Regions from separate parts of the Mesorhizobium sp. M2A.F.Ca.ET.046.03.2.1 genome, predicted to be linked through region 2. Evidence: riboswitches for the same ligand, from Rfam matches in the RefSeq annotation. Region 2 holds a riboswitch; each other region holds the start of a gene.

Region 1 (3,268 bases), 500 kb from region 2:
AAAGCGCCAATATGCCGAGCGCCGCGACGATCGCCGGCAACGCCAGCGGCACGGTGAAGAGCTGCAGGATCAGGCGACGCCCGGGAAAGGCCGGATGCCTTGAAAGCGCGCGTGCCACCAGCAGCGCCGGCGCGACCGACAGCAGCGTCGAGAGCAATGCTTGCCACAGCGTGAAGCGGGCCACGCGCAGGAGGTAGCCGTCGAAGGCGGCGGCAGCGCCGGAGAGGTCGTGCGCGCCTTCGAGGATGAGGCCAGCGAAGGCGCCGCCGATGAGCGCGGCGATGGCCGCGAGCGCGACGACACTGGCGGTGACGCGGGAGTCACGCGCGGAGTGCACGCCGCACCATGCGAGCTTCAGCTAGGCAACGCCGCGTTCCTTCGCGCCTCCCTCTGTCCTGCCGGCCATCTCCCCCTCTAGGGGGGAGATTGGCAGCGTCGACGCCCCGCTCGATCCTGCAACGTCGGAGATGGGCGAAAGCCGGCGTGACAGCCAATCTCCCCCTTGAGGGGGAGATGTCCGGCAGGACAGAGAGGGGGGCCTTGGCGCAAGCATCGCAGCCTACTTGCTCATCACCGCCAGCCACTCATCCGCCCACGCCTTGCGGTTGGCGGCAACCTCCTCCGGGCTGAACAGCAGGGTCTTGGTCGGCTTGACCAGTTTGTCGAAGGCCGGGTTGAGCGGCTTGTCGGTCTTGCCGGCCGGGAACATCCAGTTGGTTTCCGGGATGACGTCCTGGAATTTCGGCCCGGTCATGAAGGCGATGAACTTTTGCGTCAGCGGGTTCTTGGCACCCGTCGTGGTGATGCCGGCAACCTCGATCTGCAGGTATTCGCCTTCCTCGAAGGACGCCGCCTGATAGCGCTCGGTGTTCTCGGCCACCATGTGATAGGCCGGCGAGGTGGTGTAGGAGAGCACCATCGGCGCCTCGCCCTTGGTGAACAGGCCATAGGCCTCGCTCCAACCCGGCGTCACCGTCAGCACTTTCGTCTTGAGCTTGGCCCAGGCCTCCGGCGCCTTGTCGCCATAGACAGACTTCACCCACAAGAGCAGGCCGAGGCCGGGCGTCGAGGTGCGCGGATCCTGGATGACGATCTTGTCGGTGCCGCTACCCTCGATCAGGTCCTTCAGGCTCTTCGGCGGGACTTTTAGCTTCTGCGTGTCATAGACGACGGCGAAATAGCCATAGTCGAACGGCACGAAAGTGTCGTCGCTCCAGCCGCCCGGCACGTTGATACCCGAGACGTCGCCATGCGGCGCGAACAGCCCGCTCGCCTTGGCGTCCGCGGTCAGGTTGGTGTCGAGGCCGAGGACGATGTCGGCCTTGGTGCCGGCGCCCTCGAGCTTGACGCGGTTGAGCAGCGCGACGCCATCGGCGACCGAGACGAATTCGAGATCGCAGCCACATTCGGCTTCGAATTCCTTCTTCACCGCCGGTCCGGGCCCCCAATCGGCAGTGAAGCTTTCATAGGTATAGACGGTGAGCTTGTCCTCGGCGACGGCAGGCGCAACACCGGCCAGAAGCGACAAAAGACCGGCTGCGAGAATAAGCTTGGACAATATCGCGCGCATCGGCGCCTCCTTCGTTCGAGTGACAAGGAATTGAGGCGCCGGATGGTCCGAAACGTCTAATCCCTCCGCCGGTACAAACCGGATCAGGTTCAGCGGGTTGGCTCGATTGCCTCTCAGCCGGATCACGTCCGGCACCCCGTTAGAGCGTCTCGACAGATAGGCCCGGCCGAAGCGGCGTGCAAGCGGAAGTTTGCCGGGCAGCTAATGTTCCGAGGCAGGAACCGAAGCGCGGCGCTTCCGGCTTCCGTTTCCCCCGGCGGGCTGGTAAGGGCGACGGCCATGGGCACATTCACCATCCTGCTTGGCGGCGAGCTTATCCGCACGCCCCGGCTCGAACGCCAGATCGCTGGTTCGCGCGTCATCGCCGCCGACGCCGGCATCGGCCATGCCCGCATGCTGGGCCTTGTCCCCGAGCTCTGGGTCGGCGATTTCGACTCGGTGCCGGCCAACCTGCCCGAAGATCTGGCTTCCGTCCCACAAAAAATCTTCCCGGCCGAGAAGGACATGACCGATGGCGAGCTTGCAATAGCGGAAGCGCTCCAGCGCGGCGCCACCAGCCTCGTGCTTGCCGGCGCCTTCGGCGGCAAGCGCGCCGACCATGCCTCCCTGCATCTGGCGCTCGCCGTGCGGCTGGCAGAAGCGGGCACGACCGTGTTGCTGACGAGCGGCGCACAGGAAGGCGTTCCCATCCTGCCTGGCAAAGCCAGTTTCGACTATGCGGACAGCACCCTGTTTTCGGTGCTCGGCTTCTCCGACCTGTCCGGCCTGACGGTCACCGGCGCCAAATGGCCGCTCGACCGCGTCGAGGTGGCGTTCGGCTCCTCGCTCACTATATCAAACGAGGTCAAAGGGCGGCTTGGCATCGCGCTGGAGCGCGGCCGGGCGCTGCTTCTGGCCCACCCCTATCCTCTTCCCGAAAGCTGACATTCCAGATATGGCGCCGCCACTTCTCAACCTCGACGGCATTAAACTGACCTTCGGCGGCACCCCGCTGCTCGACGGTGCTGCGCTCAGCGCTTCCGCCGGCGAAAAGATCGCGCTGGTCGGCCGCAACGGCTCGGGCAAGTCGACCCTGCTCAAGATCGCCGCCGGCATGATCGAGCCGCAGGACGGCGAAGTGTTCCGCCAACCCTCGGCGACCGTTCGTTATCTGCCGCAGATGCCGGATATGGATGGCTTCGCCACCGTGCGCGCCTATGTCGAGGCCGGCCTCGGCCCGGCCGACGATCCGCATCGCGCCACCTATCTGATGGAGCATCTCGGCCTCACCGGCGAGGAGAAGCCGGGCGACCTGTCTGGCGGCGAGGCGCGCCGCGCCGCGCTTGCGCGCGTCATGGCGCCGGAACCCGACATCCTTCTGCTCGACGAGCCCACCAACCATCTCGACCTTTCCGTGATCGAATGGCTGGAAGAGGAGCTTGCCCGCACCTCTTCGGCGGTGATCCTGATCTCGCACGACCGCCGCTTTCTCGAACGCGTCACCCGCGCCACCGTCTGGCTCGATCGCGGCCAGACGCGACGGCTGGACAAGGGCTTTGCCCATTTCGAGGAATGGCGCGACCAGGTGTTGGAGGAGGAAGAGCGCGAGCAGCACAAGCTCGGCCGCCAGATCGTGCGCGAGGAGCATTGGTTGCGCTACGGCGTGACCGCCAGACGCAAGCGCAACATGCGCCGCCTCGGCGAATTGCAGACGATGCG
Region 2 (3,268 bases):
CCAGATCGGCTGCATGGGCGGCTATCTTGTAAGTGATCACCCCAATCTTGACGTCGTTGCGGTCGGGAAGGCCGAGATGCTCTTTCGGCGTGACGTAGCAAAGCATTGCGGTGCCGAACCAGCCTATCATGGCGGCACCTATCCCTGAGGTGATGTGGTCATAGCCCGGCGCGATGTCGGTCGTCAGCGGCCCCAACGTGTAGAACGGCGCCTCACCGCACACTGCGAGCTGCTTGTCCATGTTCTGCCTGATCTTGTGCATGGGGACATGGCCCGGGCCTTCGATCATCACCTGGCAGTCCTTTGCCCAGGCAATCTTGGTGAGTTCTCCAAGTGTTTCCAGTTCGGCGAATTGCGCCGCGTCGTTCGCATCGGCGATTGAACCGGGACGAAGGCCGTCGCCGAGCGAGAAGGAAACGTCATAGGCTCTGGCGATGTCGCAGATCTCCTCGAAATGCTCGTAGAGGAAGCTCTCCCGGTGATGGTGCAGGCACCATTTGGCCATGATCGAGCCGCCGCGCGAGACGATGCCCGTGACCCGGTCGACGGTCAGCGGTATGTAGTGCAGCCGCACGCCGGCGTGGATGGTGAAATAGTCGACGCCTTGCTCGGCCTGCTCGATCAGCGTGTCGCGATAGACCTCCCAGTTGAGGTCCTCGGCGATGCCGCCGACCTTTTCGAGCGCCTGATAGAGCGGCACCGTGCCGATCGGCACCGGTGCATTGCGCACGATCCAGTCGCGGATGTTGTGGATGTTGCGGCCGGTCGACAGGTCCATCACCGTATCGGCGCCCCAGCGGATCGCCCACACCATCTTTTCGACCTCTTCGGCCATCGACGATGTGACAGCCGAGTTACCGATGTTGGCGTTGATCTTCACCAGGAAATTTCGCCCGATGATCATCGGTTCGCTCTCGGGATGATTGATGTTGGCGGGAATGATTGCGCGTCCGCGCGCCACCTCGTCGCGCACGAATTCGGGTGTGACGAAATCTGGGATCGCCGCGCCGAAGGCTTCGCCGTCGCGTTGCAGCTTGCCGCGCATCACCTCGCGGCCGAGATTCTCGCGGATGGCTACGAACTCCATTTCTGGCGTGATGATGCCGGCGCGCGCATAGGCAAGTTGGGTCACCGCCTTGCCCTGCTTGGCCTTGAGCGGCCGATTGCGTATCGGAAATTCCGGTGTCAGGCGCTCGCCGGTGGCGAATCCATTGTCTTCCGGCCGGACGTGGCGGCCGTCATAGGCTTCGACATCGCAACGCGCCGTGACCCATTCGTGGCGAAGCCGGGCAAGGCCTTTTTCGATGCTGGTTTGGACTGATGGATCGGTGTAGGGGCCGGACGGATCGTAGACGGTGACGGGCGGTTCGCCGGCCGTCGGATGGACGGAAATCTCGCGCATCGGCACCCTGATCTGCGGGTAGAGGACGCCGGGCTTGTGGATTTTCCGCGAGGCGGGCAGTGGTCCCGTCGACACGGCGGGGGTGAGGGCATTCATCGTGAGGCTCCTTTGCTCATGCATTGGAGACCCAGTTCTGTGCCGGAAGGATGAAAAGACGCTTCTGTAGACCTGCTGCAGCAGGACCTCGGGCGTAAACTCCCGCAAAGCGCTTGCACCGTCCCTACGCCAGTATGAACTGGATCAGGTTCAACGGGTCACTGCGCCGCGAAAGCCAGCAGTATCTCAGCCCCTTACCGGGACTCCCCTGGTGAATGCCTCAAGTTGAATGGGCCGGTGCTGCTTTGTCAAGCGCCTTCGGGCGCCTTCGGGCGCCTTCGGCCGGTGGCGACGTCCGGCGGCCGGCCGAGCGGAGAGCTCGCGCATGCATCGGGGACAAGTCACGCCCCGTAGACCAGGGCTGGAATGGCCAAAGTCTCATTCGCTTCGTGAAGGATGGAAAAACTGTATCGGCCATGTGCGTCGAGATCGACCGAGTAGCTCAGGCGGTCACGGATGTGGTTATCCTGGTCGAAGGCGACGATTTGCGGCTTCAGCGAGGTGATTTGCACCACGTCCAGGTAGATGGAGTTGCAGATATGATCTGGTCGTCGGGCTGGCAGGTGCAAGCGGCCGCTCTATTCAGGATGCGGCATCGGCGGCGTTCCCGATACCAATGATATCTTGCGGGCAACTTATGCAATCACCGGCTTCGTAAAACCCGACGGCGGCGGCCGTGTCCTGGCGCTGAGGATGTGCCGCTGTTCCAGCAGAGAAATCGCGTGGGCGCGGAGTTTTCGCTCTGCGAGGAAGAGTTGACGCAATCGTTTAGCTTGCTTGCAGTTCGTAGAGACCCGCCTTTGAAAGCAACTAAGCTATTGCATTGATATGTTGGTGCGCGATCGATCGCTACATAGCCGGCCGCCATTATCCGAGTATTGATCCGCCGGTGTTCGTGTTGCCGTATATGGCAATCCCTGCGAGATCGTCGCGGCCGGATCGGCCGCACCCTCTAGTCATAAAAGGGGAAGCGACCGAGAATTCCGCTGCCGAAAACTTCTCTGGCTTGGCTATGCATGCGGTAGATGAGATCGCCGCCTACCGCGACCTGGTCGAGGAAGGCATCGACGCCCAGTTCGGACAGCCTGGTTATCGCAATGCGTTAGCGGCTCAGACTTGCGGTCTCGAGAGCGGCCTTTGGGGGTCACCTCTTTTTTGTTTCAGAGGTTGGAAGACGGCTGCTCGTTACCCAATAGAAATGGCGACTACGGAACGCGATCGATCGCGGCCATCAGGAAACACCTGTCTTCGGCTCAACCTCGACATGGCGTCCGATCGACCGCAGATATACAGCTATCTCGTCCATGAGATGATCGCGTTCGCCGTAGATCTCAGCAATCCTGCGCAGCTGTGGCTCGACGGACCTCCGTTGCGCCGGCGTCAAATCAGCATCGCCAAAGACATATCCCAAGTTGCCAATCGCGCAAATGTTGCAGCCGGCCTCCACAACTGCTTGCACGAATGCCGGAATGTCTTTTTCTTGCATAGTCTTCATGTCGAACCTCTCGTGAATGGCGTGCTTGCGCGCCCATGCTGCCTTTTCAGCGTGTCCTCTGGGCGGCGCAAGCCTTGAGCGTAATTGTGCCGGGCAACCTCGACTATCCCGTCTGCCACGCTCTTTAGAGTCGGTGGGGTCTGGTGATTGCAGGCTGGGCCACTCAAAAGCCTGCAAGAAGAAAGTCATGGCGACCATTGCTCAAGATCGCGAGGGTGCGTGCAAGACCTTCCGTTGGCAGTCATGCACGCTCACCCAGCAACTGGGTATTGAGC
Region 3 (3,268 bases), 3.5 Mb from region 2:
GGCGCGCCGTCGAAACGCATCTCGCCCTCGCCCCGGATCGCGCCTGTGAGGAGCTGAAACAGCGTCGACTTGCCGGCGCCGGAGGGGCCGAGGATCGACACGAACTCGCCTGCGCCGACATCGAACGAAACGCCGCCAAGAACCTCGAGCGCGCCGAAGTTTTTGCGCACATCGCGAAGCTCGAGCCGGGTCATGGCCGGTGCCCGGAGGGTTCGGCCTTGCGGTCGGCCCTCTCCCAGGGCATGGCGAGGCGCTGCACCAGGACGGCGAGGCCGAACAATGCCAGCGTCAGCGCCGAGCTGACGGCAACGGCGGCAAGCACGAGGTCGGGCCGAAAGTTGTTCTTGGCGCTGAGCATGTAGATGCCCAGCCCCTTCGCGGCGCCCGCATATTCGGCGAAGATCGCGCCCACCACCGCATAGGTGATGGAGATGCGCAGTCCGGCGAAGAAATAGGGCATCGCCGACGGCAGCCGCGCCAGCCAGAATATGCGCGAGCGCCCTGCCCCCATGGCGGCAAGCATCTGGCTTATTTCGGCGCTTGTCGCGGCATAGCCTTCGACCAGCGCCACCATCTTCGGGAAGAAGGTGACCAGCGCGACCAGCAGGATCTTCGGCAAGAGGCCGAAGCCGAACCACAAGGCCACCAGCGGCGCGATCGCCACCAGCGGCAAGGTCTGGCTGGCGATCAGCAGCGGAAACAGCGCGCGGCGCAGCGGGGCCAGGAAGTCGACCAGCGCCGAAAGCACGAAGGCGGCGGCGAGCGAGCAGGCGAAGCCGGCAAGCGTGGCGCGGATGGTGGGAAGCGTGTTTTCGGCGAGTGCCGCGCGGTTCTCCCAGGCCTGCGCCAGCACGCGGGACGGCGCGGGGAGCACGGTGGGCGCAAGGCCGCCGAGACGGGCGTAGAGCTCCCAGGCGAGGAGCAGCAACGCAAACGCGAGGGCGGCGGGAGCGATTTTGGCGAAGGTCGCCGTGAGAGCCAATCTCCCCCCTTGTGGGGGAGATGTCCGGCAGGACAGAGGGGGGCGCGAAGGAACGCCTCCCTGCGAAACTTGCCCCATAGCATCCGACGAAGGCTGCGCTTGCGAACGCCTGACATGCCGGCGGGACAGCGCCCCCCTCTGCCTTGCCAGGCATCTCCCCCACAAGGGGGGAGATTGGCCTTCACCTCGGCTTTCGCCAATGGCCGAAGGCTGCGCTCCCTCTTCAGAGAGGCGGTCAGATATGGGGCCCTCTCCCCCATGCAATAGGTCATACCAAACAGCCACGATAACTCTCCTAGACAGCTCGAGCTTGCGCTCAAACCGCGGTCGGGCTGTTGGCCGAGATGGTGATGTCGAGGGTCACATGCCCCGCGCCGGATCCGAAGCGGCAGAAGGCTTCGTTGAGCGTGGCAAACACTGCGCCGGCGTCGCCGCGCAGCCTGGTGCAGAAGTTCTTGGAACGGTCGAACACGCCGGACTGTTTCAGGAAGTCGATGCAGCCATAGATCTCGTCCATGTGATCGCCCGTGCCCATCACATAGAGCGAGAATTGCGCCGCCACCGCCTGGTCGGTCGAGGGCGTCGACCGCACGGCGCCGAGCGCCGCGCGTTTGCGCTCGTCGAGCGGGACCGCCGGGCCGCCGATCTCGTCGGAACGGCAGATCGGGTCGTCCGGCTCGCCGGGGCAGCCGCGCGAGACGGCGGCCGACAGCACGCAATGCTTGCCGCTTTTGGCCGCCGCCACGAAGAGGTCGCGCATCGCCGGGAACAGCACTTCGGGCGGCCCGACCAGCAGCGTCGAGATGTCGTCGGTCTCGATCCTCAGCCTGTCGCGGTAAGGATCGAGCGCGCCCAACGCGCCGAGGATGACGCCGACGAAATCGTCGGCCATGGGATAAAGGGAAATCTGTGCGCCGGAAAACATGGCCCGCCTCGCTCCGCTGGTATTATCCAGATCAGCTTTAGGGTCCGGAGGCTTGCCGCCACCATCTCAGCCCCGACCGTACGGAGCACCCCTGTGGATGGGCGCGTTAAAGCACTGTTTGCCAGGTTGGGGAAGCGGTTTTTTGCGACGCCAATTGGGCCACGAGTTTCATCTCCCCTAGGGGAGATGCCGGTGGTTATAAGATTTTCACGAATTTCTTATAACGAACTTGCAATCGACTTGGCGGCGCGCAATTATAAGAAAATTTCAGGAATCTTATAACGCACAATAGCAGCGCCATGAAGACCATCGACCTCGCCTACCGCACCCTCTACGCCGAGTTGGTGCAGCGCAGCCTCGATGCTTCCTTCGAGACGGATTTCTCGACGGCGGGCAATTTCGTGCGCGTGCCGGTGAAGGGCCGCGACTACTGGTATTTCGAGGAAACCCGCCCCGAGAAAAAGAGGCGTTATGTCGGTCCGGCCGAGGATCCCGAGATCGCCAGTCGGGTTGCGGCCTTCAGGGAGATCAAGGGCGACCTCAAGAGCCGCCGCAAGCTGGTCTCCACGCTTGTCCGCGATGCCGGCCTGACCGCACCCGAGACCTTCACCGGCGATGTCGTCGAGGCGCTGGAAAAGGCGGGGCTCTTCCGGCTGCGCGCGGTGCTGGTGGGCACCGTCGCTTTCCAGACCTATGCCGGGCATCTCGGGGTGCGATTGCCGGGTGCCGCGCTGCAGACAGGCGATGCCGATTTCGCACAGTTCCATTCCGTTTCGGCCGAAGTGGAAGACAGCATGCCGCCGGTCATCGACGTGCTGAAGGCAGTCGATCCGACGTTTCGCGAAATCCCGCACCGGACCGATGCCGGCCGCGCGACGCAGTACGAGAACGCCTCGCGCTACCGGATCGAGTTCCTCACCCCCAACCGCGGCAGCGACGAGCATGCCGACCGCGCCAGCCTGATGCCTTCGCTCGGCGGCGCCTCGGCGCAGCCGCTGCGCTTCCTCGATTTCCTGATCCGCGACCCGGTGAGGACGGTGCTGCTGCATCGCTCCGGCGTGCCGGTGCTTGTCCCCTCGCCCGAACGCTTCGCCGTTCACAAGCTGATCGTGGCGACCCGCCGCGAGCGAGGCGCGGCGGCGAAGCGGGAGAAGGACCTGCATCAGGCGGGCCTGCTGGTCGAGGCGCTGGATACGACGCGCCGACAGGATGACCTTGCACTGGCTTTCGCGGAAGCGTGGGAGCGCGGCGACGCCTGGCGGGACGCATTGCGGAAGGGCTTGAGCCTGCTGAAGCCGGACAGGCATGAGATGGTCCAGTCGATCTTGGGGCGAGCGCTTGGCGAAATCGGCGTGCAGCTC

What was found. Region 2 has a riboswitch for thiamine pyrophosphate ahead of thiC (phosphomethylpyrimidine synthase ThiC). Riboswitches for the same ligand answer to the same signal wherever they lie in the genome.
Region 1: it holds a riboswitch for thiamine pyrophosphate, as region 2 does, so the genes downstream of both, thiB (thiamine ABC transporter substrate binding subunit) here and thiC (phosphomethylpyrimidine synthase ThiC) in region 2, are expected to answer to the same signal.
Region 3: it holds a riboswitch for thiamine pyrophosphate, as region 2 does, so the genes downstream of both, EJ072_RS35465 (YkoF family thiamine/hydroxymethylpyrimidine-binding protein) here and thiC (phosphomethylpyrimidine synthase ThiC) in region 2, are expected to answer to the same signal.

Annotation. Positions count from the first base shown of each region.
Region 1 is NZ_CP034449.1:3,926,963-3,930,230, reverse strand. It holds gene thiP (thiamine/thiamine pyrophosphate ABC transporter permease) at 1-337, opposite strand, end outside; gene thiB (thiamine ABC transporter substrate binding subunit) at 560-1,570, opposite strand; TPP riboswitch at 1,614-1,719, opposite strand; gene EJ072_RS18720 (thiamine diphosphokinase) at 1,850-2,494, shown strand; gene EJ072_RS18715 (ABC-F family ATP-binding cassette domain-containing protein) at 2,505-3,268, shown strand, end outside.
Region 2 is NZ_CP034449.1:3,424,631-3,427,898, forward strand. It holds gene thiC (phosphomethylpyrimidine synthase ThiC) at 1-1,498, opposite strand, end outside; TPP riboswitch at 1,602-1,718, opposite strand; gene EJ072_RS16495 (hypothetical protein) at 1,840-2,067, opposite strand; gene EJ072_RS37525 (hypothetical protein) at 2,730-3,191, opposite strand.
Region 3 is NZ_CP034449.1:7,327,483-7,330,750, forward strand. It holds gene EJ072_RS35455 (ABC transporter ATP-binding protein) at 1-194, opposite strand, end outside; gene EJ072_RS35460 (ABC transporter permease) at 191-1,060, opposite strand; gene EJ072_RS35465 (YkoF family thiamine/hydroxymethylpyrimidine-binding protein) at 1,299-1,907, opposite strand; TPP riboswitch at 1,898-2,010, opposite strand; gene EJ072_RS35470 (GSU2403 family nucleotidyltransferase fold protein) at 2,207-3,268, shown strand, end outside.